Thermochromatium tepidum ATCC 43061: one gene and its partners. The protein of the gene in region 2 interacts with the protein of the main gene of each other region in a pairwise test. Links are inferred from orthologs where the notes say so. Each region holds a gene or a part of one and is shown on either strand. Other genes may lie near its edges. The genes, in order: rlmN, E6P07_RS07140, rne and pnp.

What was found.
Region 1: the proteins of E6P07_RS07140 (region 2) and rlmN interact in binary tests that used the Escherichia coli proteins (3 or more experiments, as listed by UniProt). The link is inferred for Thermochromatium tepidum ATCC 43061 from one-to-one orthologs.
Region 3: the proteins of E6P07_RS07140 (region 2) and rne interact in binary tests that used the Escherichia coli proteins (3 or more experiments, as listed by UniProt). The link is inferred for Thermochromatium tepidum ATCC 43061 from one-to-one orthologs.
Region 4: the proteins of E6P07_RS07140 (region 2) and pnp interact in binary tests that used the Escherichia coli proteins (3 or more experiments, as listed by UniProt). The link is inferred for Thermochromatium tepidum ATCC 43061 from one-to-one orthologs.

Annotation. Positions count from the first base shown.
Region 1 is NZ_CP039268.1:1,289,370-1,296,550, reverse strand. What follows is about bases 1,891-4,769. They hold rlmN (dual-specificity RNA methyltransferase RlmN), read left to right. Parts: upstream 1,891-2,720; coding sequence 2,721-3,818; downstream 3,819-4,769. Other genes in these bases: E6P07_RS05900 (RodZ domain-containing protein), read left to right, coding at 4,710-4,769; pilW (type IV pilus biogenesis/stability protein PilW), read left to right, coding at 3,815-4,603; ndk (nucleoside-diphosphate kinase), read left to right, coding at 2,272-2,700. In the rest of the region: E6P07_RS05920 (acetyltransferase), read right to left, coding at 770-1,726; more of E6P07_RS05900, read left to right, coding at 4,770-5,783; hisS (histidine--tRNA ligase), read left to right, coding at 5,829-7,091; E6P07_RS05890 (YfgM family protein), read left to right, coding at 7,113-7,181.
Region 2 is NZ_CP039268.1:1,569,482-1,577,032, reverse strand. What follows is about bases 1-2,849. They hold E6P07_RS07140 (DEAD/DEAH box helicase), read right to left. Parts: upstream 2,183-2,849; coding sequence 818-2,182; downstream 1-817. Other genes in these bases: E6P07_RS07130 (gamma-butyrobetaine hydroxylase family protein), read left to right, coding at 2,663-2,849; E6P07_RS07145 (SAM hydrolase/SAM-dependent halogenase family protein), read left to right, coding at 30-776. Also shown: more of E6P07_RS07130, read left to right, coding at 2,850-3,112; E6P07_RS07125 (argininosuccinate synthase), read right to left, coding at 3,365-4,585; E6P07_RS07120 (UDP-2,3-diacylglucosamine diphosphatase), read left to right, coding at 4,754-5,575; E6P07_RS07115 (HD-GYP domain-containing protein), read right to left, coding at 5,609-6,562; E6P07_RS07110 (ammonium transporter), read right to left, coding at 6,820-7,551. UniProt on the Escherichia coli protein: DEAD-box RNA helicase involved in the assembly of the 50S ribosomal subunit at low temperature. Exhibits RNA-stimulated ATP hydrolysis and RNA unwinding activity. Acts before DeaD.
Region 3 is NZ_CP039268.1:1,067,594-1,075,606, reverse strand. The notes cover bases 2,558-5,868. They hold rne (ribonuclease E), read left to right. Parts: upstream 2,558-2,944; coding sequence 2,945-5,668; downstream 5,669-5,868. Other genes in these bases: E6P07_RS04950 (sulfotransferase), read left to right, coding at 5,796-5,868. Outside these bases: E6P07_RS04970 (S49 family peptidase), read right to left, coding at 1-640; E6P07_RS04965 (HAD-IIIA family hydrolase), read right to left, coding at 675-1,334; E6P07_RS04960 (RluA family pseudouridine synthase), read right to left, coding at 1,338-2,336; more of E6P07_RS04950, read left to right, coding at 5,869-6,992; E6P07_RS04945 (glycosyltransferase), read left to right, coding at 6,986-8,013. UniProt on the Escherichia coli protein: Endoribonuclease that plays a central role in RNA processing and decay. Required for the maturation of 5S and 16S rRNAs and the majority of tRNAs. Also involved in the degradation of most mRNAs.
Region 4 is NZ_CP039268.1:944,956-950,114, reverse strand. Bases 2,257-5,159 are described here. They hold pnp (polyribonucleotide nucleotidyltransferase), read right to left. Parts: upstream 4,805-5,159; coding sequence 2,708-4,804; downstream 2,257-2,707. Other genes in these bases: rpsO (30S ribosomal protein S15), read right to left, coding at 5,030-5,159; nikR (nickel-responsive transcriptional regulator NikR), read left to right, coding at 2,257-2,642. In the rest of the region: E6P07_RS04415 (hypothetical protein), read right to left, coding at 1-104; E6P07_RS04410 (ATP-binding protein), read right to left, coding at 111-1,796; E6P07_RS04405 (hypothetical protein), read left to right, coding at 1,959-2,132; more of nikR, read left to right, coding at 2,220-2,256. UniProt on the Escherichia coli protein: Involved in mRNA degradation. Catalyzes the phosphorolysis of single-stranded polyribonucleotides processively in the 3'- to 5'-direction. Also involved, along with RNase II, in tRNA processing.

The DNA of each region.
Region 1 (7,181 bases), 280 kb from region 2 along the record:
ACCTCGGGCGAGACGAACACCGAGGCGAAGGACGTATGCCGTCGGTTACCTGAGTCGAAGGGCGACTTGCGCACTAAACGATGCACACCGATCTCGGTGCGCAGCCAGCCGAAGGCATAGTCGCCCTCGAACCTGACGGTCGCCGACTTGATACCGGCGACCTCGCCCGCCGAGACCTCCATCAGCTCGGTCTTGAAGCCGCGTCGCTCACCCCAGCGCAGATACATGCGAAGCAGCATCTCCGCCCAATCCTGGGCCTCGGTGCCACCCGAGCCGGCCTGGATGTCGAGAAAGGCATTGCAAGCATCCATCTCGCCAGAGAACATGCGCCGAAACTCGAGTTCAGACACGCGCGATTCATAGTTCTTGAGATCGGCGACCAGAGATTCAAGCGTCGCCTCGTCGGACTCCTCGGCGGCGAGCGCGAGCAGGTCGTCGGCGTCGGCCAGCGCGCCGTTCAGCTCGTCGAGCCTGAGCACCACGGCCTCCAGCGCCGCGCGCTCGCGTCCGAGTGCCTGGGCGCGGGCCGGATCGTTCCAAATGTTGGGATCCTCCAGCTCGCGCAGGACCTCGGTCAGCCGATCCCTGCGTTCGGCGTAGTCAAAGATACCCCCTGAGGGACTCGACGCGTCCCTTAAGATCAGCGATTTGATGGGCGATCGGATTGATGTCAAGCATGAGAGATCCAAGCCGGGTAAAAAATTGAAATCATATCCTGCCGTCACAGGGCCTTTCCAGTGATTGCAAAGCGCGAATATCGGAGCCTCACTCAGGCGAAGGCCGTGCGGAATGCCTCCAAAAAGGCGTCGTAATCGGCCTCGGGCAGATGATTGATACCGGCTGCGCCCGCGCGCCCGCCTCCGGTCGGGAAGCGACGGCAGAGCTGGTCGGCACCCCGAGGACGCGCCACCGGGGCGCGGACACTGATCAGAAAGCCACCTGTGCTCAGGCGCGTGAGGATGGCATGCGCCTTCTCGGGTGCCGCCCAAGCCAATTCGTTGGCATAGGTGCCGCTCGCGCGCCGTGCCCAGGAGGCGTCCGGCAGAATCACGAGACGGTGCTTGGCGTCCTCGTACTCGGGCCTGAGGGCACGCGCGCGCGCCATGTCGTCGGCATATCCATCACACAGTCGCGCAAAGGCAGTCTCTTCGTTGATAAAGTCCAACGGATTCGCGTAAGGCTGGAGGCACCGATAGAGTGCATCCGGCGCAAGGTGCAGATCCTCGATACTGAGACCGTAACCATTGTAGTTGAGACAGATCCCCAGTTCGCGTAGACACTCGATCTCGGGCGCATCCAGCCCCAGCGATTCGGCGACCTGGCGCGCCACATGATCGAGGTTGTCGCCGAAGGCTCCGACCACGGCCCAGGCGCGCGCCCGTCCAGCGAGAAAGGCATCGACCAGCAGACTGGTACAGGTCTCGGGCCGCATGTCCAGATAGGCACTCAACCCCGGATGCCTTGGAATCTCGCCTGGAAAATGATGATCGAAATAAGTGACAGGCACGCCGGCCTCCAGCAGGGCGCACAGTGCCGCGGCATTCTTCTCCATCGCGATGTCGAGCACGGTCACAGACTCGGCCTGATCCACAGGAACGCGGGCCAGCAGATCGATCTCGCGCTTGGGGCCGGTTATGAGTCGGCTCTCGATCGGCTCGATCAGCCTTAATTGATGCAGGGCACAGAGTCCATCGGCATCGCCATTGAAAACATCGTATCGGCTCATTCAAATCTCTACCTGTATCCTGTATATCAGGAGATCGCACCATCGCCGGGTGACACCTGTAGCCAGGGCGACCCGACGACACTTGGGCCGAGATCCCAGCATCGCGCCATTGCCCGACCAGACCGCTACCATTAGACTTAGTGGATTGACCCGGTGCGCGACAAGCCTCGGCCTGAAGGTCAGGGAAGGATCGCGCGGACGGCGCAGCCGTCCTACAATCATGTTGTCGCCGATACCCAAGGCGACCGACGGCGGGGCACGCCGGAAGTCACGCCTGTGGAGAGACGAGCAGCGGTTGCGCACTCGGTCCAGGAACCCATCGAAGCGACTTTAAGGTGTGGCGCAATGCCGCGCCTTAAAGCGCCGTAGGAATCTCCGGCCTTCTGGCCTGGGAGGATGTCAACGAACACAGATGCCGCTGGAATCCATCGGACCGTCCACGTTCGGACCGAACCAGCCGCCTCTCGACAGCGTTCTAATTCGCGTCGAATTCCAACTCCAAAACCCTCGTTACCAAACGCCGCCCCATTTCGTTAGGAGCCCGCATGGCTATTGAGCGCACCCTTTCCATCATCAAGCCGAACGCCGTCGCCAAGGACGCCATCGGCGCCATCCTCAGCCGTTTTGAGGCCGCCGGACTCAAGATCGTCGCCGCGCGCATGCTGCACATGAGCCGTGAGCAGGCCAGCGCCTTCTATGCCATCCATCAGGGCAAGCCCTTTTTCGACGAACTGGTTGACTTCATGATCTCCGGCCCTGTGATGGTCCAGGTGCTGGAAGGTGAGGATGCCGTGGCCAAGAACCGCAAGATCATGGGTGCCACCAACCCGGCCCAGGCCGCGCCCGGTACCATCCGCGCCGACTTCGCCGACTCCTTCACCGAGAACGCCGTGCACGGTTCGGACTCGCCGGAGAACGCCGCCGTCGAGATCGCCTTCTTCTTCCCCGAGGGCGTCTGCCCCCGTACCCGCTGATCGAGACGATCAGGACCGCCATGAGCGCCACCTCGGCCAGACCCAATCCGCTTGACCTCGACCTCGCAGGTTGCGAGTCGCTGGTGACGGCGCTCGGTTTTAAGGCGTTCCATGGCCGCAATCTCTTCAAGTGGATGCACAAGCATGGCGTCGTCGACTTCGACGCCATGACCGATCTACCCAAGCGCCTGCGCTTAGCCCTGCGCGATACGGTCGAGATCCGGCTGCCGCGCATCCTTGAGACCCACCCGTCCGCCGACGGCACCGTCAAGTGGGTGCTGGAACTGGACGACGGACAGCGGATCGAGACCGTGTTCATCCCTGAGGGCAAGCGCCGCACCCTGTGCGTGTCTTCTCAGGTCGGTTGCGCGCTCGAGTGCGCCTTCTGCGCCACCGCGCGCCAGGGCTTCAACCGCAACCTGAGCGTTGCCGAGATCATCGGTCAGGTTTGGCAGGCCACGCGGCGGCTCGGCGTCGCGCCAACCAACGTGGTCATGATGGGCATGGGCGAGCCGCTGGCCAACTTCGAGCCCGTGGTCAGGGCCATGGACATCATGCAGGACGATCTGGCCTATATGCTGGCCAAGCAGCGTGTGACCCTGAGCACCTCGGGCATCGTACCCAACATCTACCGGCTGCGCGAGGTCAGCGACGTCTCGCTGGCCGTCTCGTTGCATGCACCGAACGATGCCCTGCGCGACGTGCTGGTGCCGATCAACCGCAAGTATCCACTCGCTGAGCTGATCCCTGCTTGCAAACACTATGTCGCAGGCGATAAGCGGCGCAAGATCACCTGGGAATATGTGATGCTCGACGGCATCAACGACAGCCCGACGCACGCCAAACAGCTCATCCGTCTGCTCGAAGGCGTGCCGTCCAAGGTCAATCTGATTCCCTTCAACCCATTCGCCGGCAGCGATTTCGGCACCTCGCCGCCAGAGCGGGTCGAGACCTTCCGCGCACGTCTCGTGCGCTCCGGCCTCTTTGCCATGACACGTAAGACCCGCGGCGACGAGATCGCCGCCGCCTGCGGCCAACTGGTCGGGCGCGTTCGGGATCGCACCGGACGGTGCGGGCGCGTCCGAATCGAGTTCAAGGAAAGGCTGGAGGCGCGATGAATACAAAGCGCATCGATCCAAGACACTCCATGGTCTTTGGTCTCTGCCTGGCGCTGTCGTCCTGTGGCGGCAAGTCGTCCCTGAAGACAGGCGACGAGGAACTGGGCCTGACCCAAGATGATAGTCCGGCCAAGCTCTATGTCGATCTGGCCAAGGAATACCAACGACTGGGCCAGACCGAGGTTGCCCTGCGCCGCGCCCAGCAGGCCGTCAAGACCGATTCCAAATATGCGCCGGCACACGTCTGGCTGGCCTTCCTGTTCGAACAGCTAAAGCAAACCGACGAGGCCGCCAAACACTATGAGTACGCCACACGACTTGCCCCGAACAATCCGGATGTGCTCAATGCCTATGGCTCCTTCCTGTGCAATCAGCGCCGCTACACTGAAGCCGATGCACAGTTCGTCAAGGCCGCCGCTAATCCCGTCTATGCCACGCCCTGGATCGCCCTGACCAACGCCGGCAACTGCGCCGTCGAGGCGGGCGACACGACCAAGGCCGAGGACTATTACCGCGCGGCCATCCAAGCGAACCCCAACTTTGGTGCCCCGCTGGCCAAGCTCGCCGAGCTGAAAATGAAGCGCGGCGATGCCAAGGCCGCCAAGGACTACATCGACCGCTATTTCAAGCCAGAGACGGTTCGCACACCCGCCGTCTCGCGCATTGCGCTCCAGGTCGGTCTCGAGGCCGAACGCGCGCTCGGCAATCGCAAGCGTGCTGCCTTCTATCAGGATGTATTAAACAAGAGCTTCTCCGACTCGACGAAGCCGGGTCGCGTCCCCTAGACGACACATTAGTTAGGATTAAGAACGACCGGGCCGAGCTTGGCACTCGTCGCCGGCCAGTTCGACAAACCGTCCAATTCAAGTGATACCGACCATTGATCACGCCATGACTCCATCGATCAACACCACGCCGTCAGACGATCCCAAGATGCTGGATCCAAACGACACCCCGGGTCGCCGACTGCGGGCACTGCGGGAGTCGCGTAAGCTCGACATCGAGCGGGTCGCGGCCCAACTCCACCTTCAACGCCACGTGGTGGAGGCGATCGAGGGCGATCAATACGAGCGTCTGCCAGCACCCGTGTTCGTCATCGGTTACATCAAGAACTACGCCAGACTACTGGGGACCGATTCAACGCCCCTTGTCGCAGCCTATCGCGCCATGGTGCCGGCGCGTGAAGGCAGCCTGGGTCAGGCGCCGAGCGTCCCGAGCAATTCCGCGCATTCGTCCAGAGGCAACCGTTGGGTTTGGGTGAGCGTGGTGCTGCTGATTGGTCTCGTCGCTGGGGTGAGCACGCTTTGGCTGCGCGGACAACGCGATGCTGCGCTGCAATCTGAGACACTCGCACTATCGCCCAAGGGCGAGGGTACAGCGAGCGCGAGTGCGGTCGCCGCCCCCACGGCGTCTTCGACGACGCCCAATGCAACCGCGGCGATGAATGCCGTGACGCCGACCTCTGCCGCCGGCCCGGGGACGACGATCACGGCGCCTCCCGAGAGCATCCCGCTACGCGGCGCTCAATCCCACACACCCACCGGCATGACCCCAACCGGACCCGCCGCGCCCCCCCTCCAGGCACCCACGGAGACACTCGTCGCCGCCAGCTCGCTGACGGGTGCCCAGGGCACGCCCGAAGACGAAGACGCGACCTTGGACACGGAAACTCGGGCCGAATCCGTGCCGCAGGCACCCGCCCCCGTGCCAACTTCCACCGAGGTCGTTCTCGAATTCACCGGAACCTCCTGGGTCGATGTGCGTGGGGCCAACGGGCGCGTGGTCCTCAATGGAGAGATGCGCCGGGGGGATCGGCACGTGCTGGATGGCCAGCCACCCTATAAGTTCGTCATCGGCAATACTGCCGCGACCCGATTGACGGTCGGCGGTCGTCCCTTTGACCTCAAGGGGCGAACCAAGGGCAATGTCGCCCGCTTCTCGCTCGACCCAAGTTCAATGGAATGATCCCCTTGGCCGAATTCCGACCGACCCCGACTTACACCCCCATCCATGAGCAAATACATCCAAGCCATCCGTGGGATGCATGACATCCTGCCAGAGCGCATCGCTGTCTGGCAGCATGTCGAGCAGACCGCGCGCGAGGTGCTGGCCGGCTATGGCTACAGCGAGATCCGCACCCCCCTGGTCGAGGTAACCGAATTGTTCAAGCGCTCCATCGGCGAAGTGACCGACATCGTCGAGAAGGAGATGTACAGCTTCGCCGACCGCCATGGCGACAGCCTCAGTCTGCGCCCGGAGGGAACGGCAGGCTGCGTGCGCGCCGCCATCGAGCACGGACTGCTGACGCAGCCGCAACGGCTCTGGTACCAGGGGCCCATGTTCCGCTACGAGCGCCCACAGCGCGGACGCTATCGGCAGTTCCATCAGATCGGCGTGGAGTCCTTTGGGCTGACCGGACCCGACATCGACATCGAAATCATCTTGCTTACCGCGCGGTTGTGGCGGCGTCTGGGGCTCGATGGCTTGCGGCTGGAGATCAACACCCTGGGTGATAGCGCCGAGCGTCAGGTCTATCGCGAGCGTCTCTTGGATTATCTCGCGTCACGCGCCGATCGGCTCGACCCCGACAGCCGGCGGCGCCTGACCACCAATCCGCTGCGGATCCTGGATTCCAAGCACCCGGAGACCCAGCGATTGCTGACTGACGCCCCCAGCCTCATAGACGTCCTGGGCGAGGAGACACGCGCCCACTTCGAGCGTCTGTGTGCCGGACTCGACGCTGCCGGTATCGCCTATCGGATCAACCCGCGTCTAGTACGTGGACTGGACTACTACAATCGCACCGTCTTCGAATGGATCACCGCGGATCTCGGTACCCAGGGGACGGTGTGTGCCGGCGGGCGCTATGACGGGCTGGTCGAACAGCTCGGCGGGCGTCCGACCCCAGCGGTCGGCTTTGCCCTGGGATTAGAGCGGCTGGTCGAGATCCTGGAGCAATCTGGATTTGCTGCCGAGCGGCGCCTTGACGCCTATCTGGTCGCCGTCGGTGAACGGGCCGAGGCGGCCGCGCCCGCACTGGCGGAACGACTGCGCGATGCCTTGCCCAGGCTGCGTCTTCAGTCAAACTGCGGCGGCGGCAGCTTCAAGAGCCAGTTCAAGAAGGCCGACAAGAGTGGGGCACGCTTCGCACTGATCCTGGGCGATGAAGAACTGGAACGCGGCGTCATCGGCGTGAAGGATCTGCGCGGCACATCCGAACAACGCGAGCTCAGTTACGCGGATGTGGCCTCCTTCCTCGCCGAGACGCTTTAAAACCAATTGATGGAGACTGTCGTGAGCTACGAAACCGATGAGGAAAAGGTCGAGGCGATCAAGGCCTGGTGGAAGGACAATGGCCTTTCG
Region 2 (7,551 bases):
TCTGGCTTGGATCCAGCAAGACCCGATTCATGTCTGCTCAGCCTGCTATCGAACGTATTCTGCTCGCCACAGATTTTGGCACGGATCTCTATGTCGGTCAGATACAGGCGCGTCTGCATTCGCTATTGCCCGGTATTCCCTGTATGGGGCTCATGCAGGATCTGCCACCCTTCAGACCGGATCTCGCGGCCTACCTGCTCCCAGCACTGCTACGCGATCTGCCGCCTAACTCGCTTTTACTCTGTGTCGTCGATCCTGGGGTCGGAAGTGCGCGCGCTGGATTGCTGGTTCGGGTCGAGGGTCACTGGCTAATCGGGCCGGACAATGGTCTACTGGCGCTTGTGGTGCGACGTGCCGGCGATGGGGCGGTGTGGCGCATCGGCTGGCAGCCGGAGCGGATGTCGGCAAGCTTCCATGGGCGCGACTGGTTTGCACCGTCTGCCGCGCGGCTGGTGCTGGGCAAGGACCTGCAATTGGCTCCACTGGCACCGGCCGACATGGTCGGCGCCGACTGGCCAGACGAGTGCCCGGCCATTGTCTATATCGACCATTTCGGCAATCTGATGACGGGCGTGCGTGCGTCCAGTCTTGCTGACCAGGCCGTGTTGCGGATCCACGGACAGCCGTTGCCCCGCGCCCGTACCTTCTACGAGGTCGAGCCGGGACAGGCGTTTTGGTACGAGAACGCCCTGGGTCTGATCGAGATCGCGGTCAATCAGGGACGTGCCGATCGACAGCTTGTGCTAGGTGTGGGTGAGACGGTCGAGTTTGGCTGAAAGGGCATGGCCCGCGGAGGGTCGCACCCTCTTGACGCGGATCAATCCTTGCCCGACTTGGCATCCTCGCGTAAGTGCCTCGTCAGAGGCGCATGACCCGCCTCCTGCGCCTTGACACTCGACGGCACACGCCGCTTGCCGATGTTCTTGCGGTCGCGTAGACGTTCCTTCTTGCGCTGTTTCGCCCCGACCAAGGCCCTAGATGTGCACTTATTGCGTGTCTTCGCCGGTTTAGTCGGTTTTTTGCGCTTCACCGGCCCTTTGAAGTTGGCCTTGAGTCCCGGGATCTCGCGCAGCTCGAAGGTTAGGTTGAGATAGCGCGTGATGCTCTCCATCCGGTTCCATTCAGGTGGACCGACCAGCGAGATAGCCACGCCGGTCTCGCCTGCGCGTCCGGTACGTCCGGTACGATGCAGATAGTCATCGCCCCGGCGCGGCAAGTCAAAATTGAATACCCGCTGCACACCCGGCACATCGAGTCCGCGTGCGGCCAGATCGGTTGCGATGAGCGTATTCACACGCCCGCTATGCCACAGCCCCATGACGCGATTGCGCTCGCGTTGATCGAGTTCGCCGTGCAGCACGGCGACCCGCTGCTGTTGGCCTTGAAGGAAGTTGCCTAGCGCCACGGCCCCCTCGCGGGTGTTGGTGAAGATCAGGGCCTTGTCATAGGTTTCGTGACGCAGCAACCACAGAAGCTGCTGTTGCTTGTGTTCTAGTCCGTCGCTCAGAAACAGCCAATGCGCGATGTCCGGGTGCTGTTGGCGGATCGGATCGATATCGACCCGCCGCGGATCACGAAGCAGATGCGCGATGATCCGATTCAGACCGCGCTGCTTGAGCGTCGCCGAGAACAGGAGTGACTGGCGCTCGGGACGGCTGTAGCGGATGATCGCCAGCACGTCGCCGGCGAGGCCCATGTCGAGCATCCGGTCGGCCTCGTCGAGCACCAGGAACTCCAGGTCGCTCAGATCCGCCTGTCCCGTCTCCAGAAATTCAAGCAGACGCCCCGGGGTGGCCACCAGGATCTCGGGATCCTTGCGCAGGGTCGCGATCTGATGGGCCTTGGACGCGCCACCGGTGATGACGCCGCAGGTCAGGCGCGTATAGCGGCCCAAACGCATGAAATGGTCATGGATCTGACGTGCCAGCTCGCGGGTTGGCACTAGGATCAGGGCGCGGGTGCCGCCATCATGGCGCGGCCCTTCGATGAAGCGTTGCATGATCGGCAGCAGAAAGGCCGCCGTCTTGCCGGAGCCCGTGGCCGCTGAGACCAGCAAATCTAAGCCCTCCATCGCCAGCGGGATCACCTGGGCCTGGACTGGGGTCGGTGTCGTATAGCCTGCGTCGGCCAGACCGCGCATGAGCGCGTCGGGAAGGAGAAACTCAGAGAAGTGTGTGTTCATGGGGATGAAAACATATCACCAAAGCGGCGGATGAGGTGTGAAATCCCGCGCGATAGAGGTGACAGCTGGGCGCTTTGTGATTACAATGCCCAGCTCTCAAGGCTGAGTGGCAGAGTGGTTATGCAGCGGCCTGCAAAGCCGTGGACCTCGGTTCGATTCCGGGCTCAGCCTCCAAATACCCGTCTCAAGCCGTTTCAAGACATCCCGAAGCCCGCCTAAGTGCGGGTTTTTTCTTGTCTATTGGTTCCGTAACGTCTCACAACGTCCATTGACATCGCAAAAAGAGTAGGGGCAAGATCCGGGGCAACCGCCCGACCGCCAAAGGCGCTGTCCCACGTTTGCGGCGTTCGATGGGGCTTTGACGCTGGTGCCGAGGTTGCAAGCCGTCTTGATTGAATCCAACACGTCCGCCTAGGGACCTCGTTCGCTTGCCCCCATGTGAGCGATCCACAGCCAAACAGCCACCGAGGTTCCAAGTCCATGGAACAACACATCCTCCCGATCGAACTCAATCTGCGTCAACAATCGCGCGTGCTGGAGATCCTCTTCGAGGACGGTGCGCGTTTCCGACTGCCGTGCGAGTATCTGCGCGTCTATTCACCCTCGGCCGAGGTGCGTGGCCATTCGCCAGCGACGGCCAGGCTCCAGGTCGGCAAGGAGGGGGTCAATATCCGTGATCTAGAGCCGATCGGACGCTATGCGGTCAAGATCCATTTCGATGATGGGCACAATTCGGGTCTATACGATTGGGCCTATCTCTACAAGCTGGGTCGCGCCTGGCAACCGCTTTGGTACGATTATCTGCGCCGGCTCAAGGAGGCGGGATACGAGCGCCGCGGCCCGGATCCATTCGACGAGCTCAGGGCGCGCGGCGAGGCGCCGTCCGAGCTGCCAGCGGCCACCACTACGACGACGCACGAAACACGCTGATCCGAACAACGGGGAAACAGCGATGACTCCTGTGCTGAGTCCCTTTGGTCCACAGCGAATCTGTTCCAGGCCCGATCGAGCCGGCCGGCGATGTGTCCGAGCCGTGCGGCTTGAAAATCGAGAGGTCATCTTCTGAAACGCCGACGCCCATCCGGTGGTCAGCCTTCCGGCACAGGCATCGGTATCTGGGTTGCGAGCGATTTAAGCTGAACATCCATCCGGGATAGGAGTCCCGGATGGATTATTTCTGCGTCAACCTCGCTTGCGCGCGGCCACACGCAGCCGCAGTGCGTTCAGACGGATGAAGCCAGTGGCGTCGCCCTGATTGTAGGCGCCAGCATCCTCCTCGAAGGTTGCGATCGCGGCATCGAACAGACTGTTGCTCTCCGATTTGCGACCCACGACTATGACATTGCCCTTGTAGAGCTTGAGCCGCACCTCGCCGTTGACGACCTTTTGGGTCTCGTCGATGGCGGCCTGGAGCATCTGGCGCTCAGGCGAGAACCAATAGCCGTTGTAGACCAGGCTGGCATAGCGCGGCATCAGCTCGTCTTTGAGGTGGGCCGCCTCGCGGTCGAGCGTGAGCGACTCGATGGCGCGATGGGCCTTGAGCAGGATGGTGCCGCCGGGGGTCTCATAGCAGCCGCGCGACTTCATGCCGACATAGCGGTTCTCGACGATGTCGGTGCGCCCGATGCCATTGGCCCCACCGATCCGGTTGAGCTCGGCCAGGAGTTTCGCCGGGCTCAGACGCCGGCCATCGATGGCCACTGGGTCGCCGTGTTCAAAACCGATCTCGATCGTGGTCGGATGGTCAGGTGCCTGCTCGGGTGCCACCGTCCACCGCCACATCTCTGGGCTGGGCTCGACCCAGGGATCCTCCAGCTCATAGCCCTCATAGGAGATATGCAGCAGGTTGGCGTCCATCGAGTAGGGTGACTTGGTGCCATCGCGCTTCATCTCGACCGCGATGCCGTGGCGCTCGGCATAGGCCATGAGCTTGTCGCGCGAGAGCAGATCCCATTCGCGCCAGGGGGCGATGATCTTGATGTCGGGGTTTAAGGCATAGGCGGTCAGCTCGAAGCGGACCTGATCGTTGCCCTTGCCGGTCGCGCCATGGGCGATGGCATCGGCGCCGGTCTCGGCGGCGATCTCGATCAGACGCTTGGCAATCAGTGGCCGGGCGATCGAGGTGCCGAGCAGATACTCGCCCTCATAGAGGGCATTGGCGCGAAACATCGGGAAGACGAAGTCGCTGACGAACTCTTCGCAGAGATCGTCGATATAGATCTCCTTGACCCCGGCGGCCTGGGCCTTGGCGCGCGCCGGTTCCAGCTCCTCGCCCTGACCGATGTCGGCGGTGAAGGTCACCACCTCACAACCGTACTCTTCTTGCAGCCATCTCAGGATGACCGAGGTATCTAGTCCGCCGGAATAGGCCAGGACCACCTTTTTGATTGCGCCGTGCGCCATCGTCTCACTCCAGATCTCAGGAAAAACACCCTCGCGGGCAAAGCCCACAGTATACGGGAACCGCTTGGGTTGGACGATTTAACCGCATCTTCACCAAGCCTCAACGCTTTGGTCATCAATCTTGACGAACATATCGTGCCTATCGTTTCACCGGAGTCGGATTAGGCGATGTCGGACGTCAAGCGTATGCAGCCACTCAAATATCGCAGCATCTTCATCTCGGACCTGCATCTGGGCTTTCGCGGCTGTCAGGCGCGGTTTCTGCTTGATTTCCTGCGGTCAACTCACTGCAAGCAGCTCTATCTGGTCGGCGACATCGTCGATCTCTGGGCGATGAAGGGCGGTCTCTACTGGCCAGACGCGCATAATCAGGTGGTGCGCACGGTGCTGGAGAAGGTGCGTACCGGAACCGAGGTCATCTATATCCCGGGTAACCACGATGCGCTTTTCCGCGAACATCTCGATGTCCGATTCGGCGACGTGCGGGTGTGTGATGAAGTGGTGCATACGACCGCCGACGGGCGTAGGTTCCTGGTGCTGCATGGCGACAAGTTTGATCGCGTCGTTCAGCACAGCCTGTGGCTCGCGCGGCTCGGTTCGCACGCCTATGACCGGCTACTGGCGCTCAACGGCTTCATCAGCCGGGTGCGCGCCCTCTTCGGACTCAAATACTGGTCGCTGGCCGGCTATCTCAAGCATCGGGTCAAGGACGCCGTCAGCTATATCGGCAACTATGAGCACGCCGTGGCCACCGAGGCCAAACAGCGCGGCCTGGACGGTATGATCTGCGGCCATATCCATCATGCCGAGATGCGCCAGATCGCCGGTGTGACCTACTGCAACTGTGGCGACTGGGTCGAGAGCTGTACTGCGTTGGTCGAGCATCACGACGGGCGGCTGGAAGTGCTGCGTTGGACCGACGCCTATCCCGAGTCGCTGGCCGCTGCGCCCGCTCCAGAACCGGCAATCGCCCTGGCGCGCGCCGGCTAGTCGCGACTCTTTAAGATTAAGAAAGGCCAAGGGCTAGAGTCGCTCCAACAATCGCCTCAGGTCGATGCGCACGCGCACCTCTTCCGGATCCACGTAGCGCTTGATGCCCAGCCCGGGTAGCTGGGTATCTCGGACCTGAGGCGGGCTCAGCGGGACGCCGATCGGATCGGCGATGGCGACAGTCAATGGAAAGTTGACGCGCTCTCCACGCCGGATAACGACCGCTGTCTCGCCGCTCTGGAGCCGTACATAGGTTCCGGGTGGATACATGCCGACTTGCTTAGCAAAGATGGCGCCGAGTTCGCCGGCGTAGTCGCGCGTCTCCAGATAGAGATTGCGCACCGCCGCATTGGGCGCCAGGGCTCGTCGGCTCCGGCGCGGGCTGATGCGGGCCACGAACAGGTCGCTCATGCGCAGCAGATGCTGCAGCGAATCGCGCACTGGCTTGCCCCGCGGATAGCCACGGCCATCCGGGGTCTCATGATGCTCTTCGACCAGAGACAGCCAGGTCTCGTCGCTCACCCCCAGCCGACGCAGGCTCTTGGCACCCTCGATCGGGTGTTGCTCGATCGCGCGGCGTTGCTCGACATCCGGGGGCCGGACCTGAGCCGTGAGCTGATCCTGCAAGGCACGCATCGCGATATTCATCGTCAGCGCGGCCCGAGTCAGCGCCTGGAGTCGTTCGCCCTGGATGCCGGCGGGCGGACCCACCAGCTGACAGGTCACAGCCGCTAGCAGTGCATGAGAGACACTATAACCATGGCGTGGATCATGAAGCATCTGTACGAGTACGAACAGACTGTCATCGGGATGTTCCGCCAGGGCTTGGGTCAGCGTGCTTTCGAGCCGAGCAAGTTGAGTTTGGAGATCCGGACCATTGACGGAGTCGGGACTGAGTTTCTGGAGCCGTCGATGCAGCGCCGGCCATAGATCCACAGGCTTCAGTTCGGATATCGGTTGGATGGCGTCACCGTCGAGTGTTGACATGGTCGGGGCGCTGATGGATAGCGACGTCCGTATTCTAAACCGGCATGGTCAAACTGTGCTCCTTGTGGTAAGTCCCGATCTTGATCGATTGGTTGCGCGCGAACAAGGGCGATGAAGCAGGCACTGGCTTACATGGCTCTGATGGACAAAAGAATGGGGCCGAATGGCCCCAAAATCACAACAACAGTCGAGGCATGATGAAGGCACCCCGATCTCGGGAGTGTGGACGGATAGCGCCGACCGCCCTTGGGCGCCGATTAGAGGATGTAGCCGCGCTCGTCGTGCTGTGACAGATCCAGGCCCATGGTCTCCTCTTCCTCGGTGACGCGCAGACCCAGGGTGGACTTCACTGTCAGCAGGATCAGCAAACTGAGCACGCCGCCATAAACCAGGGTCGCCAGGACCGAGACGATCTGGATCAGCACCTGGGCCCCCATGGTCTCGATGCCTTCGGCCAAACCCGAGCCGCCCAGGAGCGGGGAGGCGAAGACACCGGTCAGGATGGCGCCGACGATACCGGCCACGCCATGCACGCCCCAGACGTCGAGCGAGTCGTCGTAGCCAAGTTTGCGCTTGAGCTTGGTTGAGGCGATGAAGGCTAAGAAAGCACCGGCACAGCCGATGGCGATCGCCCCCATGGGGCCGGCGGTACCCGAGGCCGGGGTGATGGCGACCAGCCCGGCGACCGCCCCGGTGGCGATACCCAACACCGAGGGTTTACCGTGATTGATCCACTCGGCGAACATCCAGGTCAGGGCTGCCGTGGCCGTGGCCAGTTGGGTGACCGTCAGCGCCATGCCGGCGGTGCCGTCGGCAGCGAGTTCCGAACCCGCATTGAAGCCAAACCAGCCGATCCAGAGCATCGAGGCCCCCATCACGGTCAGACCCAGGTTGTGCGGCGGCATGGCGGTTCCCGGATAGCCCTTGCGTGGACCGAGTACGAGCGCAGCCATCAGACCAGCGATACCGGCATTGATGTGGACCACGGT
Region 3 (8,013 bases), 500 kb from region 2 along the record:
TGACCCCGGCCGTCAGCAGACGCCGCTCGATCCCGAGCTCCTCCATCGCCTTCTGGAAACCGAAGCTGTCGATCCGCACCCCGATCGATCCGACAAGACTCGCCTTGTCGACATAGATGGCATCGGCCCCAGCGGCGACGTAATAGCCACCTGAGGCACAGAGATCGACGGCCACGGCATAGACCGGCATGTCCTTGCCGGGATGGTCCTTCCGGTATTTTTCCTTCAGACGCCGGATCTCGTCGTTGATGTAGCCGGCCTGGACCGGGCTACCGCCCGGGCTGTTGATGCGCAGGATGATGCCCTTGACATGCTTGGACTCGAAGGCGGCGCGCAAGGCAGTGATGACGCGATCGGCGCTGGCGTCTGAATCGGCGGCAATGATGCCATTGATCTCGATCAGTGCCGTGTGATCCTCCCCGACCTTGACCGCCTCGGACAGCCCCTGACTGTTGACCGCGACCAGCACGCCGAACAGATAGACCAGGATCAGCAGCTTAAACAGGGTCGACCAGCGTCGCCGCTTGCGCTGGTCATCCAGATACTCGGCCACGAGCCGGTTGATCAGGACGCGCTCCCAGTCCGGTCGCTCGGGTGCCGGCATGGGTTCGCGGTGTTGCTTCCAAAATTTCCAGCTCATGACGATCCTCGGGGTACAGTGGAGACAGCGGAAGTCAGTCGGCCCGCCTGGCGCTCAGCCAGTCGCGGATCGCCCAGAGTGAATCGAGACAGGCGAGCGGACCGCAAGCCATCAGCCGCCCTGGATCATGGACGCCATAACAGACCGCCAGCGAGCGTGCCCCGGCATTGTTGGCCATCTGTAGGTCGTATTCGGTATCACCGATCATGAGCGTCTTTTCAGCACTGACCCCGAGCTCGGCCATGAGCTCCAGCAACATCTGGGGATGCGGCTTGGAGAAGGTCTCGTCCGCCGTGCGTGTGGCATGGAAGACAGCCTCCAGACCAGTCTCGGCGAGTGACTTGTTCAGACCCGCGCGGCTCTTGCCCGTGGCCACCGCCAGTCGATAGCCCTGTTCGGCCATCCAGGCGAGCGTCTCGCGCGCGCCCGGGAAGAGCTCCGAGGGATGCTGGTCGTCGCCCAGGAAGTGAAGACGGTATTGCAACGCCACCTGGGCGCGCAATCCCGCATCCCCTGCGGGAAGCAGACGCGCCATCGCCTCGTCCAGCCCAAGTCCGATGACGTCGCGCGCGGTCTCGGTCATGGGTTCGGGCAGTCCCAGATCCCGGAAGGCCGCCTGGATACAGGTGACGATCCGCGCCTCGGAATCCATCAGGGTTCCATCCCAGTCGAAAACGATCAGTTCAAAGTCCAAGTCTCAGCTCTCCAGGACACCGAGCACCTGTTGCAATTCAGCCGGCAGTGGGCACTCCAGACGCAGCGGACGAACCCTATACTCGAGCTTGAAACTCAGCGCCGAGGCATGGAGGAACAACCGGTTTAGTCCATAGCCCTTGAGCCAGTGGTTGGCCGCCGGGTCGCCATATTTGTCGTCGCCGGCCAGCGGTGTGCCGAGATGGGCGGCATGGACACGGATCTGATGGGTACGCCCAGTGAGAAGCCCCGCCTCGACCAGGGTCAGGATCCGTCCGTCGAACGCAAAGCGCTTGAGACGCCGAAAGCGGGTGCGCGCCTCCTTGCCCTCGCGCAGGTCGACCCGCACCAGACGCTCGCCGCTGCTCAGCACGTTCTTCTTGAGCGGCGCCTCGACCAACAACTCCGCGCGCGGCAGCTCGCCCAGGATCAGGGCCAGGTAACGCTTGTCCATGCGACCCTCGCGGATCAGGGCATGGAGCTCGCGCAGCGCACTCCGCCGTTTGCAGACGACCAGACAGCCCGAGGTGTCGCGGTCGAGCCGATGCACCAGCTCGAGCTCCCGTCCGGGACGCAGCTGACGCAGCGATTCGATCAGACCATAGCTCAGACCGCTGCCACCATGCACCGCCAGCCCCGAGGGCTTGTCGATCACCAGCAGACGCTCGTCTTCATGGATGATCGCCGCCTCCAGCCGCGCCAACTGAGACGCGGTCAATCGCGCGGGCAATGCAGACTCACCGAGCCGGATCGGCGGGATGCGCACCACATCCCCGGCGTTCAAGCGATACTCGGCCTTGATCCGCCCCTTGTTGACACGCACCTCGCCGCGCCTGAGCAGGCGATAGAGATGACTGCGCGGCACACCCTTGAGGACGCGCAACAGAAAATTGTCGATCCGCTGACCCTCGGACTGGTCATCGATCCGGAGATATTGTGGCGCTTTCGCCGCATCCCCACCTTGAAGGGACGAGAGCGGATGATCGGCGATGCCTGAGTTCATCGTGGAGGCTGAAATTTTCAATCTGGGTTTGAACCTGAACGTTTGGCTCAATTGCTGCTAAATAGGGTTCACTGCTACCATTGACGCCTTGCGCTGGCCAAGTGAAACACGGAATTTTTCCGGAGCGGCAAGTGCATCCAGGGGGTTTGCGCCCAACGCCCATTACAAGGGCGCCAGTCCGACCCACGGACCCAAGACCGGTATCCGACACCCGACCAGGCCACCTCGGGGCCGCCGTGCATGAAGCCTGCTTGGCAACGTCGAGCAAGGTCGAATTCTACACCCAGCGCCCTTCCCGAGTCGCCCGATGAGGACGCCAGCCGTGCCGGTGTCACCTCCGCCGCTCCGAAGCAGGTGGTCTATCGATCTAGACCGCCCGAATAGACGTGGGGCCTCAAGTGGCCCTGCATAACGATGGTTCATAAGCGCGTGCCCGTTCCAGCCCGACACGAGGTCGTCGACTGAACGGACTGTGCCGACGCCGTGCTCGCACCACTCGAGCGTCAAATGGCGACGCGCCGATCCGCCCGCTTGGGTTTGCAATCAAAACCCTGGGGCGCGGCGCCCAACCACGGGTCACGCGCACTGGTGCGCAGGATAGGAACAACATGAAACGCATGCTCATCAACGCAACTCAGCCGGAAGAGTTGCGCGTGGCCACTGTCGACGGGCAGTTGCTCTATAACCTCGATATCGAATCGCCAGGACGCGAACAGAAAAAGGCCAATATCTACAAAGGTATCATCACCCGTGTCGAACCTAGCCTAGAGGCCGCCTTCGTCGACTATGGCGCCGAGCGCCACGGCTTCTTGCCCCTCAAAGAGATCGCGCGCTCTTATTTCGAGCCAAACAGCATCAAGCCCGGCGCGCGCGTCAACATCAAGGAATCGATCAAGGAGGGCCGCGAGGTCATGGTCCAGATCGACAAGGAGGAGCGCGGCAACAAGGGTGCGGCGCTGACCACCTTCATCTCGCTCGCCGGGCGCTATCTGGTGCTGATGCCCAACAACCCGCGCGCCGGCGGCGTATCGCGACGCATCGAGGGTCAGGAGCGCACCGAGCTGCGGGATGCCATGAGCCAGCTTAAGATCCCGGAGGACATGGGGCTGATCGTGCGCACCGCCGGGGTCGGCAAGAGCGTCGAGGAGCTGCAATGGGATCTCGACTATCTGCTTCAACTCTGGCAGGCCATCGTCCACTCCAGCGAGAGCCGCAAGGCGCCGTTCCTCATCTATCAGGAGAGCGACGTCATCATCCGCTCGATCCGCGACTATCTGCGTGCCGACATCGGCGAGATCGTGATCGACGACCGCGCCGTCTATGAGCGCGCCGAGAACTTCATCCGGCAGGTGATGCCGCAGAACCTCAAAAAACTGCGGCTCTATCAGGATGAGGTACCGCTCTTTACGCGCTACCAGATCGAGAGCCAGATCGAGTCGGCCTTCCAGCGCGAGGTACGCCTGCCCTCAGGTGGATCGATCGTCATCGACCACACCGAGGCCCTGACCGCGATCGACATCAACTCGGCGCGTGCCACCAAGGGCGCCGATATCGAGGAGACCGCGCTCAACACCAATCTCGAGGCCGCCGACGAGATCGCGCGCCAGCTGCGTCTGCGCGACCTCGGCGGGCTGTTCGTCATCGACTTCATCGATATGGGGCCGCCAAAGAACCAGCGCGCAGTCGAGGAGCGGTTACGCGAGGCGCTCAAGCAGGACCGCGCCCGGGTACAGATGGCACGCATCTCGCGCTTCGGTCTGCTGGAGATGTCGCGCCAGCGCCTGCGCCCCTCGCTCGGCGAGTCGAGCCAGCAGGTCTGCCCGCGCTGTAAGGGCCAGGGGACCATTCGCAGTGTCGAATCGCTTGCGCTCTCGATCCTGCGCCTCCTCGAGGAGGAGGCCATGAAAGACAGCACCGAGCGGCTCCAGGCCCAGCTCCCGGTGAGCGTCGCGACCTTCCTGCTCAACGAGAAGCGGCGCGCCATCCTCGACATCGAGCAGCGCCATGAGGTCGAGATCCTGCTCATCCCCAACGAGCACCTCCAGACCCCCGACTACAAGATCGAGCGCATCCGCACCCAGGACCTCGCCAAGGGACTCCCCGAGGAACAGCCGAGCTACGCGATGAAGACGGCCCCCGAGCCGAGCGCATCCGTGCCGCCCTATGCCAAGCTCGGCGGCCAGCCCGCGCGCAGCGAGGAGCCGGCAGTCAAGCTGATCGCCCCGAGCACGCCCGCGCCGCGGCAGACCGAGCGTCCATACCCGAGTCCACCGACCGAGGTCAGTCGCAAAGAGACCGAGCGCACCGAATCCGAGAGCCTGCTCAAGCGGATCTGGACCGGGCTCTTTGTCTCGCGCACCAACGAGACGGGTCACACCCAGCCTCAGCCCGCCGACAAGCGCGCCGAGGCCGATGGGCGATCCAGCACCGCCCCCCAGCCGCCGGCGGTATCCAGGCTGGACGAGCGTGCGATAAGCGCTAGCGGCGTCCTCGGCGAGGATTCGGAGAGCACCCGCAACGAGCCGCGACGCAACCCATCACAGTCGATGGAGGATCCGCTCCAGCCGCGAGGGGATGCAGACAACGAGGGCGGCGACGCCGCGGGTGCGCGCGAAGACCGGCGCCGTAATGGCACGCGTGGACGTGGGCGACGCAGCTTCACTCCAAACACCAGCGGAACGCGCCCCGATGAGTCGCGCGGCGCCAATGGCAATACTCCAGCGCGCCCGTTACGTCAGGAGCGGACCCTCGAGTCGAGCGATATGTCGGGTGATCTGGCCGCGATAACCAAACCACCTGAGACGCGGCCCGCCGTGCCTGAGTCGAGTGACGCGGGCGAGCACTGGCCCATCGACCCGACCGAGACCGATACGGAGAGGGCTCAATCCAGCACTGAGACCGAGACAGCCGCGCCCAGCGCCGAGCGTCCACGTTCATCGCGTCGGCGTCGCGGCGGACGCAACCGGCGCCGCCCCGCGACGCTGCGCGCAAACGACAAGGCGCAGGAAGGCAATGCGGCGAGCGCCGAGCACTCGACCAGCGGTGAGATGACGCAACCGTATATCGAGCCCCAGGAGGCACCAGGGGAGGCGTCCAGCCACTGCCCAGACGCCGATTCGGCCAACCCACCCGAGGCCAAGCGTACAGAAGCGACGACACCTGCCGCGCCATCCCAATTCCAGACGCCGGTCGAACGTCCCTTGCTTGCAGCGCCGCCCGTGAACGCGATCGCCCCCGAAGCGACCACGCCACCACAGCGCGCAGACGGCATGTCCATCGAGGTCGCGGCGGAGCGCCGTGCCGAGTCGGACCCGATGGACCAGGACACCTGAGACGATTCGGCGTCTCACCAAGACCCGCGCTGCCATCCGATCGCCCCAGCGGATCCAATGACGCCTTGACCTTGGATTCGCAACGCGATTGGATGGCGTGCTTCGTGCAAAACACGAGGAGCCGTCGATGTTGTCACTCCTGCTCGCCACTCTGAAACGCTTCGCCGCGATCGCCTGGCGGGCCTATGTCCCCGCGCCCGGCCAGCCCCATCCGAGTCGCAAGCGCCGGCTGGTCATGACGCTGTTCCTGCCGCTGTTTGCCCTGGTCCAGGGGCTGCACTGGCTGGGTCTGCTGCTCGACGAGCTCCTCTTTCCCGGCTACCGCCGCGTCCAGATCCGCGAACCACTGTTCGTGCTCGGGGTCCCGCGCAGTGGGACCACCTATCTGCATCAGGTACTGGCCCAGGACGCGCGCTACACCACCTTCCACGCCTGGGAGTGTCTGTTCGCCCTCTCGATCAGCGCGCGCTATGTCTGGTTGGGGCTGGCGCGCCTCGACGCCCTGCTCGGACGCCCGGGTGCGCGTCTGATCGGCTGGCTGGAGCGACACGCCTTCAGCGGCCTGGATGCGGTCCATCCGATGCGGCTCGATACGCCAGAAGAGGACTATTTCGCCCTGATGCCGGCGCTGGCCTGCTTCATCCTGGTCCTGCCGCTGGCGCACGCCGAGTCCATCTGGCACCTGGGCACCTTCGACCGCGACCTGCCAGAGCCTGAGCGTCGTCGGCTGCTGGCCTTCTATCGTGGCTGTCTGCAACGCCATCTCTATGTCCATGGCCCCGACAAACGGCTGCTGTCGAAGAACGCCGCCTTTGCACCCCTGGCCGGGAGTCTGGTCGCCGAATTCCCCGATGCCCGCTTCATCCTCTGTCTGCGCGAACCCGAGCGCACCCTGCCTTCGCAGCTAAGTTCGATCCAGTCCGGGTTGGCCCTGTTTGACAGTCTCTCGGTGGCCCCGGATCTGCCCGAGCGTCTGAGCGCCCAACTCGGGTTTTACTACCGGCATCTGGAGCAGGTCTTCGCTGCCCTGCCCGAGTCGCGCTGCGCCTGGGTGACGATGCAGACGCTCAATAGCGACCTGGGCACCACCCTGGAGCGCGTCCATGCCCAGTTGGGTCTGGAGCTGAGCGACGACTTCCGTCGCATCCTGAGGCTCGAGACCGAACGTTCCAGGCGTTATCGCAGCGGCCACGACTACCGGCCCGAGCACTTCGGGCCAAACATCCAACACATCGTCGCCGAACTCGGCGCACTCTATGTCCGTCTTGCCGCACGGGCCATCCAAGCCCCGGAACCCAGCCTGGAACCCGACGCCACATGCTGACCGGATCCGAACCCGACACGACGCCCGTGGATGAGGCCTCGGCCGTGGGTCTGCGGGTCGCCATCCTGTCCGACGCGGCACCCGAGCGCAATGGCGTTGGGGCCTACTACCGCGATCTGGCCGACCATCTGCGCGCGGCCGGGGCCCGGGTGGCCCTGATTGCACCGCGTCATCACAATGGGCGCTGGCATGGTGGTCTATCGTTGCCACTACCGGGCGATCCGACCCAGCGCATCCTGGTGCCATCGCGGGCCTTCATCCGCCGGCGACTGGAACGGCTTGCCCCCACGGTGATCGTGGTGCCGACGCCCGGCCCCTACGGACTGTTCGGGCTGCATCTGGCGCGCCGGCTTGGGGTCGAGCTCGTGGTGGGCTTCCATACGCACTTCGAGGCGCTGACCGATCTGTTTCCGCACTGGGGGCTGGGCAGGCGCTTGGCCAACGCCTATCTGCGCGCCTGTCATCGACACCTGTTCGAGCACGGGCGGGTGGTGCTGGCCAATTCCGAGTCGATGCTGGAGGTCGCACGCGCGATCGGCGCCCAGCGGCTGGAACTGATGGCCACACCCATCCCCAAACGCTTCCTCGATCGCACGCCGACCCCGCTGCGTCCTAGGGTCGAGCGCGTGCTCTTTGCCGGACGTCTGGCACCAGAAAAGAACCTTGAGGCGATCGTCGCGGCGGCGCGCGCGCTGCCGGACCTGGAATTTCTGATCGCGGGCGATGGCCCGCTCAAGGGCTGGCTCGAGGCGCAGGCCGCTGGGCTCCCGAATCTGCGGCTCATCGGCTGGGTGCGACGGGAACGGATCCTGGATCTGATCGATAGCGTCGAGGCGCTGATCCTGCCGTCTCGGATCGAATCCTTCGGCACCATCGCCCTCGAGGCCATGGCCCGGGCGCGCCCAGTGCTGGTCTCCCCGGCCTGTGGTATCCGGAGCTGGGAGCAGCTCAGTCAGGGGCTGTTCGTGATCGAAGAGGGCGAATCCCTGTCGGCGGCCCTGGAACGACTGTGCGACCTGTC
Region 4 (5,159 bases), 630 kb from region 2 along the record:
GACCAAACGGCCTGAACGACGACGAGGATCGCGCCGAGCCCCAGGGCTGCCGCCCCCAGCCAAACCCAGGGCCAGACCAGACGCCGGTCGTTGTCGCCCTGCATGCCTCCTCAGCGCACCTGACGCCACCAGTGGTCGACGATCCCATTGACGTCCAAATCATCTGGACCCCGCATCCAGCTCTGCGAGAAGGGCGCGTCAGCGCTCGCCGGCGGCGGATCGGGTGGATCGACCTGGATGCGCGTGGGCAGCTGCAGGGCATCACCCACGGCCAAGACCTCGCCCCGACGCAGCGAGGCGAGCCGGTCGGCCAGATTCTTGGCCCCCTCGGGCAGCAGCCGGCGCACATATTCTTGGTCGTCGGCGTTGGAGATGCGCAGACAGAGATAGTTGCCGCATTGGGCCAACACGGTCTCCGAGAGCTCGGTCGGACGCTGGCTGACGATACAGAGCGTGACGCCATATTTGCGTCCCTCTTTGGCGATCCGTTCCATCGCGCGTCTGGTCCCAACGAAGCGGGTGTCGGACTCGCGCGGGATGTATTGATGTGCCTCCTCGCAGACCAACACCAGCGGAAACTCGTGCCGACGCGGATTCCAGTAATTGAATTCATAGGCGAGCCGACCGATCTGCGCCGAGATAACCGGGCGTAGATCGACAGGCACGGGGCTGAGATCGATCACGGTCACCTGACGCTTGGGCTCGCCCAACCCGACGAAGTCGCGCAGTAACCCCTCCAGACTGGCCGAACTACGGTGCTTGCGCGGGTGCATGAAGAAGTCGTAGCGCCCGTCGTTGTAGAGCGCAAGGAAGCGCACCAAAAAGTCATCGAAGGCCCCGAACAGTGGCCCCTTGACCTTACCGAATTCGAGCTTTTCCTCATTGGCCTTCTTGAAGCGCTGATAGAGCTCGTCGATCGGAAAGTAGACCGGCGAGTCGACCGAGAGCCGATCGATCCCGGCGTGCTGGTTGGACTGCTTGCGCAGGGCATAGAGGGTCTCGCGCAGAAAGGCGATCTGGACCGAGGCATTGGCATCCGAGCGGTCGATGAAGAGATCGACCAGTTCCGCATAGGTCAGCAGCCAATAGGGGATCTCCAATTCGCGCGCGTCGAGATAGCGTGCCGTGCCGGGCGGAAAGATGCCCTCAGTCGCGCCATCGGAACCCTTCCAGCTGTATTCGCCGTGCAGGTCGAGCAGGATGAGGTGCGAATGCGGCATGGTCTTGACCACGCGCTGCATCAGACTGGAGAGCGTCCAGGATTTACCCGATCCCGACTGACCGAGGATGGCCAGGTGGCGCCCGAACAGGGCCGTTGGCTCTAGGCTGGCCTTGAGCGCAGAACGCACCGACAGCCGCCCCAGTTCTAGCGCGACCTGGGTCGGACGTGCCAGCAGCACCGCCAGACGCGCAGTGGGAATCAGGTGCACGCTCGCGCCGAGCACCGGATAGCGGCTCACGCCGGGCTCGAGCCGATCCTTGCTGTTGATCTCACCAAGCGCGGTCAGCTCTAGCCGCCGCTCGCGCACCCTGACCTGGCGTGGGCTCGTATTGGCCTCGCCCTGGACGGTGCGGGTGCCGACGACCTCTTCATGGCAGCGGGTGATCTCGGCGAGGATGTGTCCGGCGCGATCCCGGACCTCCACTAGACTGCCCAACTGGCCGATCGGGAGCGTTTCGTCTTCCAGTGTCTTGGTCGCGGGGAAGCCATCCTCGACGGGCAAGAGCGTGGCGATCAGGCGTCCGGCTTGGATGTCGATGACGCGGCCGATGAGCGTTGGATCTGGCGTGGACATTGGCGACTGGACTCCAGGTGATTTGGGCTGACCGATTATCGCGCGCTTGATGTCGACAAGTCTCGCTCGACAGACGATTCACACCGGTGTTGGACTTGAAAAATTAGAATATTCTTATATTATTAGAATAGAGTAAATTGCTAGCCTTTCAGGAGTCGTATCATGGACATTCTTGGAGTCTTCGCCCTGATTGCCGTCCTGGTCGGTGGTGTACAGACCGCAATTCTGACGTCGCCCGACGACCACTCGATGACAGGCCAGGCGCGCACGCCAACCACCGAGGTCAGAACCCAGCCGACGGAGCCTAGTCAGGCAGTGGAACCTTTGAACGGCTGACACGATCGGTTCGTTCACGTATCCCAGGGTTTCAGTGCGTTGTCCGGATTGCTATCCTTCGCCCGGCTAAACGCACTGGATCCCCTGATGACAAGTCCCGATTCGACCATCCGCTTCACCGTCTCGCTCCCCAAGACGCTGCTCGACGAGCTCGATCAGCGTGTAGTCAATAGGGGCTATGCCTCGCGCTCCGAGTTGGTGCGCGATCTGATCCGGGAACGGATCGTCGAGGAGACCTGGGAGCGCGGTGACGCCGAGGTCGCTGGGGTGCTGACCATCGTCTACGACCACCATCAACGAGAGCTGACCCGGCAGATCCTAGACATCCAGCACCATCAGTACGTCCATGTGATCGCCACGACCCATGTCCATCTGGATCATCACAACTGTCTAGAGACCATCATCCTCCGCGGGATGCCGGCTGAGATCGAACGGCTCAGTCTGGAGATCGGCGGACTCCGCGGCGTGCGCTTTGCTGAATTGACGCGCACATCCAAGGTCGAGCATTAATTAAACCGCGCATGAGGACCGATACGCGGTTTGGGTCACTCGATTCGGCGAACTGAGGCCACCCCTTATTCGCCCGGCTCGACCGCCTTCATACTCAGCCGGATGCGGCCCTGCTTGTCGACCTCCAGCACCTTGACGCGCACCAGGTCGCCTTCCTTGAGCTTGTCGCTGACGGACTGCACCCGCTCCTCGCAGATCTGCGAGATGTGAACCAGGCCATCACGTCCGGGCAGGATGGTGACGAAGGCGCCGAAATCCATCAAACGCGCGACCCGGCCCTCGTAGACCTTGCCCACCTCGACATCTGCAGTGATGAGCTGGATGCGACGCTTGGCCTCCTCGCCGGCGGACTTGACCACGGAAAAGATCTTGACCACGCCATCGTCATTGATGTCGATGGTGGCGCCCGTCTCCTCGGTGATGGCCCGGATGACCGACCCGCCCTTGCCGATGACGTCACGGATCTTCTCGGGATGGATCTTGAACTCGATGATGCGCGGGGCATGTTCGGACATCTCGGGCCGGTGGGAGGGCATCACCTTGTTCATCTCGGCGAGGATATGCAGGCGTGCCTCCTTCGCCTGTGCGAGCGCGATCTCCATGATCTCCTTGGTGATCCCCTCGATCTTGATGTCCATCTGGAGCGCATTGATGCCCTCAGCCGTCCCCGCAACCTTGAAGTCCATGTCGCCCAGGTGGTCTTCGTCGCCCATGATGTCGGTGAGGACGGCAAAGCGCTCGCCTTCCTTGATCAGACCCATAGCCACACCCGCAACCGGTGCCTTGATCGGCACACCAGCATCCATCAGGGCCAGACTGGTTCCGCAGACGCTGGCCATCGAGCTGGACCCATTGGACTCGGTGATCTCCGAGACCACGCGCACCGAATAGGGGAACTCCTCGATGCTCGGCATCACCGCCAGCACCCCGCGCTTGGCCAGACGCCCATGACCGATCTCACGGCGCTTGGGACTGCCGACCCGCCCGATCTCGCCGACACAGAAAGGCGGGAAGTTGTAGTGCAGCATGAAGTGCTCGCGCCGCTCGCCCTCCAGTGCATCGATGATCTGCGAATCGCGCTCGGTGCCGAGGGTGGTGATGACCATCGCCTGGGTCTCGCCGCGCGTGAACAATGCCGAGCCATGGGTGCGTGGTAGGACACCGGTCCGGATGCTGATCGGACGCACGGTCTTGGTGTCGCGTCCATCGATGCGCGGGTTGCCGGCCAGGATCGACTCGCGCACCGTGCTCGACTCCAGCGCCTCGATGGCGGCCCTGACCTGGGCCTCGGTCCAGGCCGGGGCCTCGCCGCTGCATAGTTGCTCGACAATGGCGGCGCGTGCACTGTCGAGGGCGGCATAACGCGCCTGCTTTTCCTTGATGCGATAGGCAGCGGCGATCGACTCGCCGCCGACCGCGCGAACCTGCTCGGTCAGCGCCAGATCGATGACGTGCGGCGTCCAGTCCATTGGTGGCTTGCCAGCCTCGGCGGCCAGCTCGCGGATGGCCTGGATCGCGACCTGCATCTGCTCATGCCCGAACAGCACCGCGCCAAGCATGACCTCCTCAGACAGCCCGCGTGCCTCGGACTCGACCATGAGCACGGCTTTATCCGTCCCGGCCACCACTAGATCCAGGTCCGAGTCCGGTCCGAGTCCGATCACGGATGGGTTGAGGATATATTCACCGTTCTTGTAACCGACGCGCGCGGCGCCGATCGGACCCTTGAAGGGTACGCCGGAGAGCATCAGCGCCGCTGAGGCACCAAGCATGGCCGGTACCTCGGGATTGACCGCCGGGTTCAGCGACTTGACGGTCGCGATGATCTGCACCTCGTTGCAGAAACCCTCGGCGAACAATGGGCGGATCGGACGGTCGATCAGACGCGCGGTCAGGATCTCACCCTCGCTCGGACGGCCCTCGCGCCGGAAAAAGCCGCCGGGGATGCGCCCGGCGGCATAGGTCTTTTCCTGATACTCGACCGTCAGGGGCAGGAAGTCGCGCTCCGCGCCCGGACGCTTGTCGACCACGACCGTCACGAGGACCACGGTGTCGTCCATGTTGACCATGACGGCACCATCGGCCTGGCGCGCGACCTCGCCGGTTTCCAGCCTGACGGTCTGTTTGCCGAATTGGAACTCTTTAACGATAGGGGTGGGAATCACGGATAAATCCTCTGGATGTTTGGCTTGGGGTGTTTGGGCCGCCAGCGCAACCCCGGACACTCCAAACCCTCGGCTCGGGCCGGTGCGATATGGAGCCGGCGGCGCGTGGTGTTGTCGGCCCCCGGCACGTCTTGCTTGAGGCACCGGAAGCGGACGAACGAACGACCGGCGCCCGACCACCCGTTCACCGGGGCCGTGATGCAGAGATCAGCAAGGCAGAGATTAACGACGCAGACCTAGGCGCGCGATCAGGTCACGATAGCGATCCAGGTCCTTGCGCTTGAGATAGTCGAGCAGTTTACGCCGTGCGTTGACCATGCGCACCAGGCCACGGCGCGAGTGATGATCATGG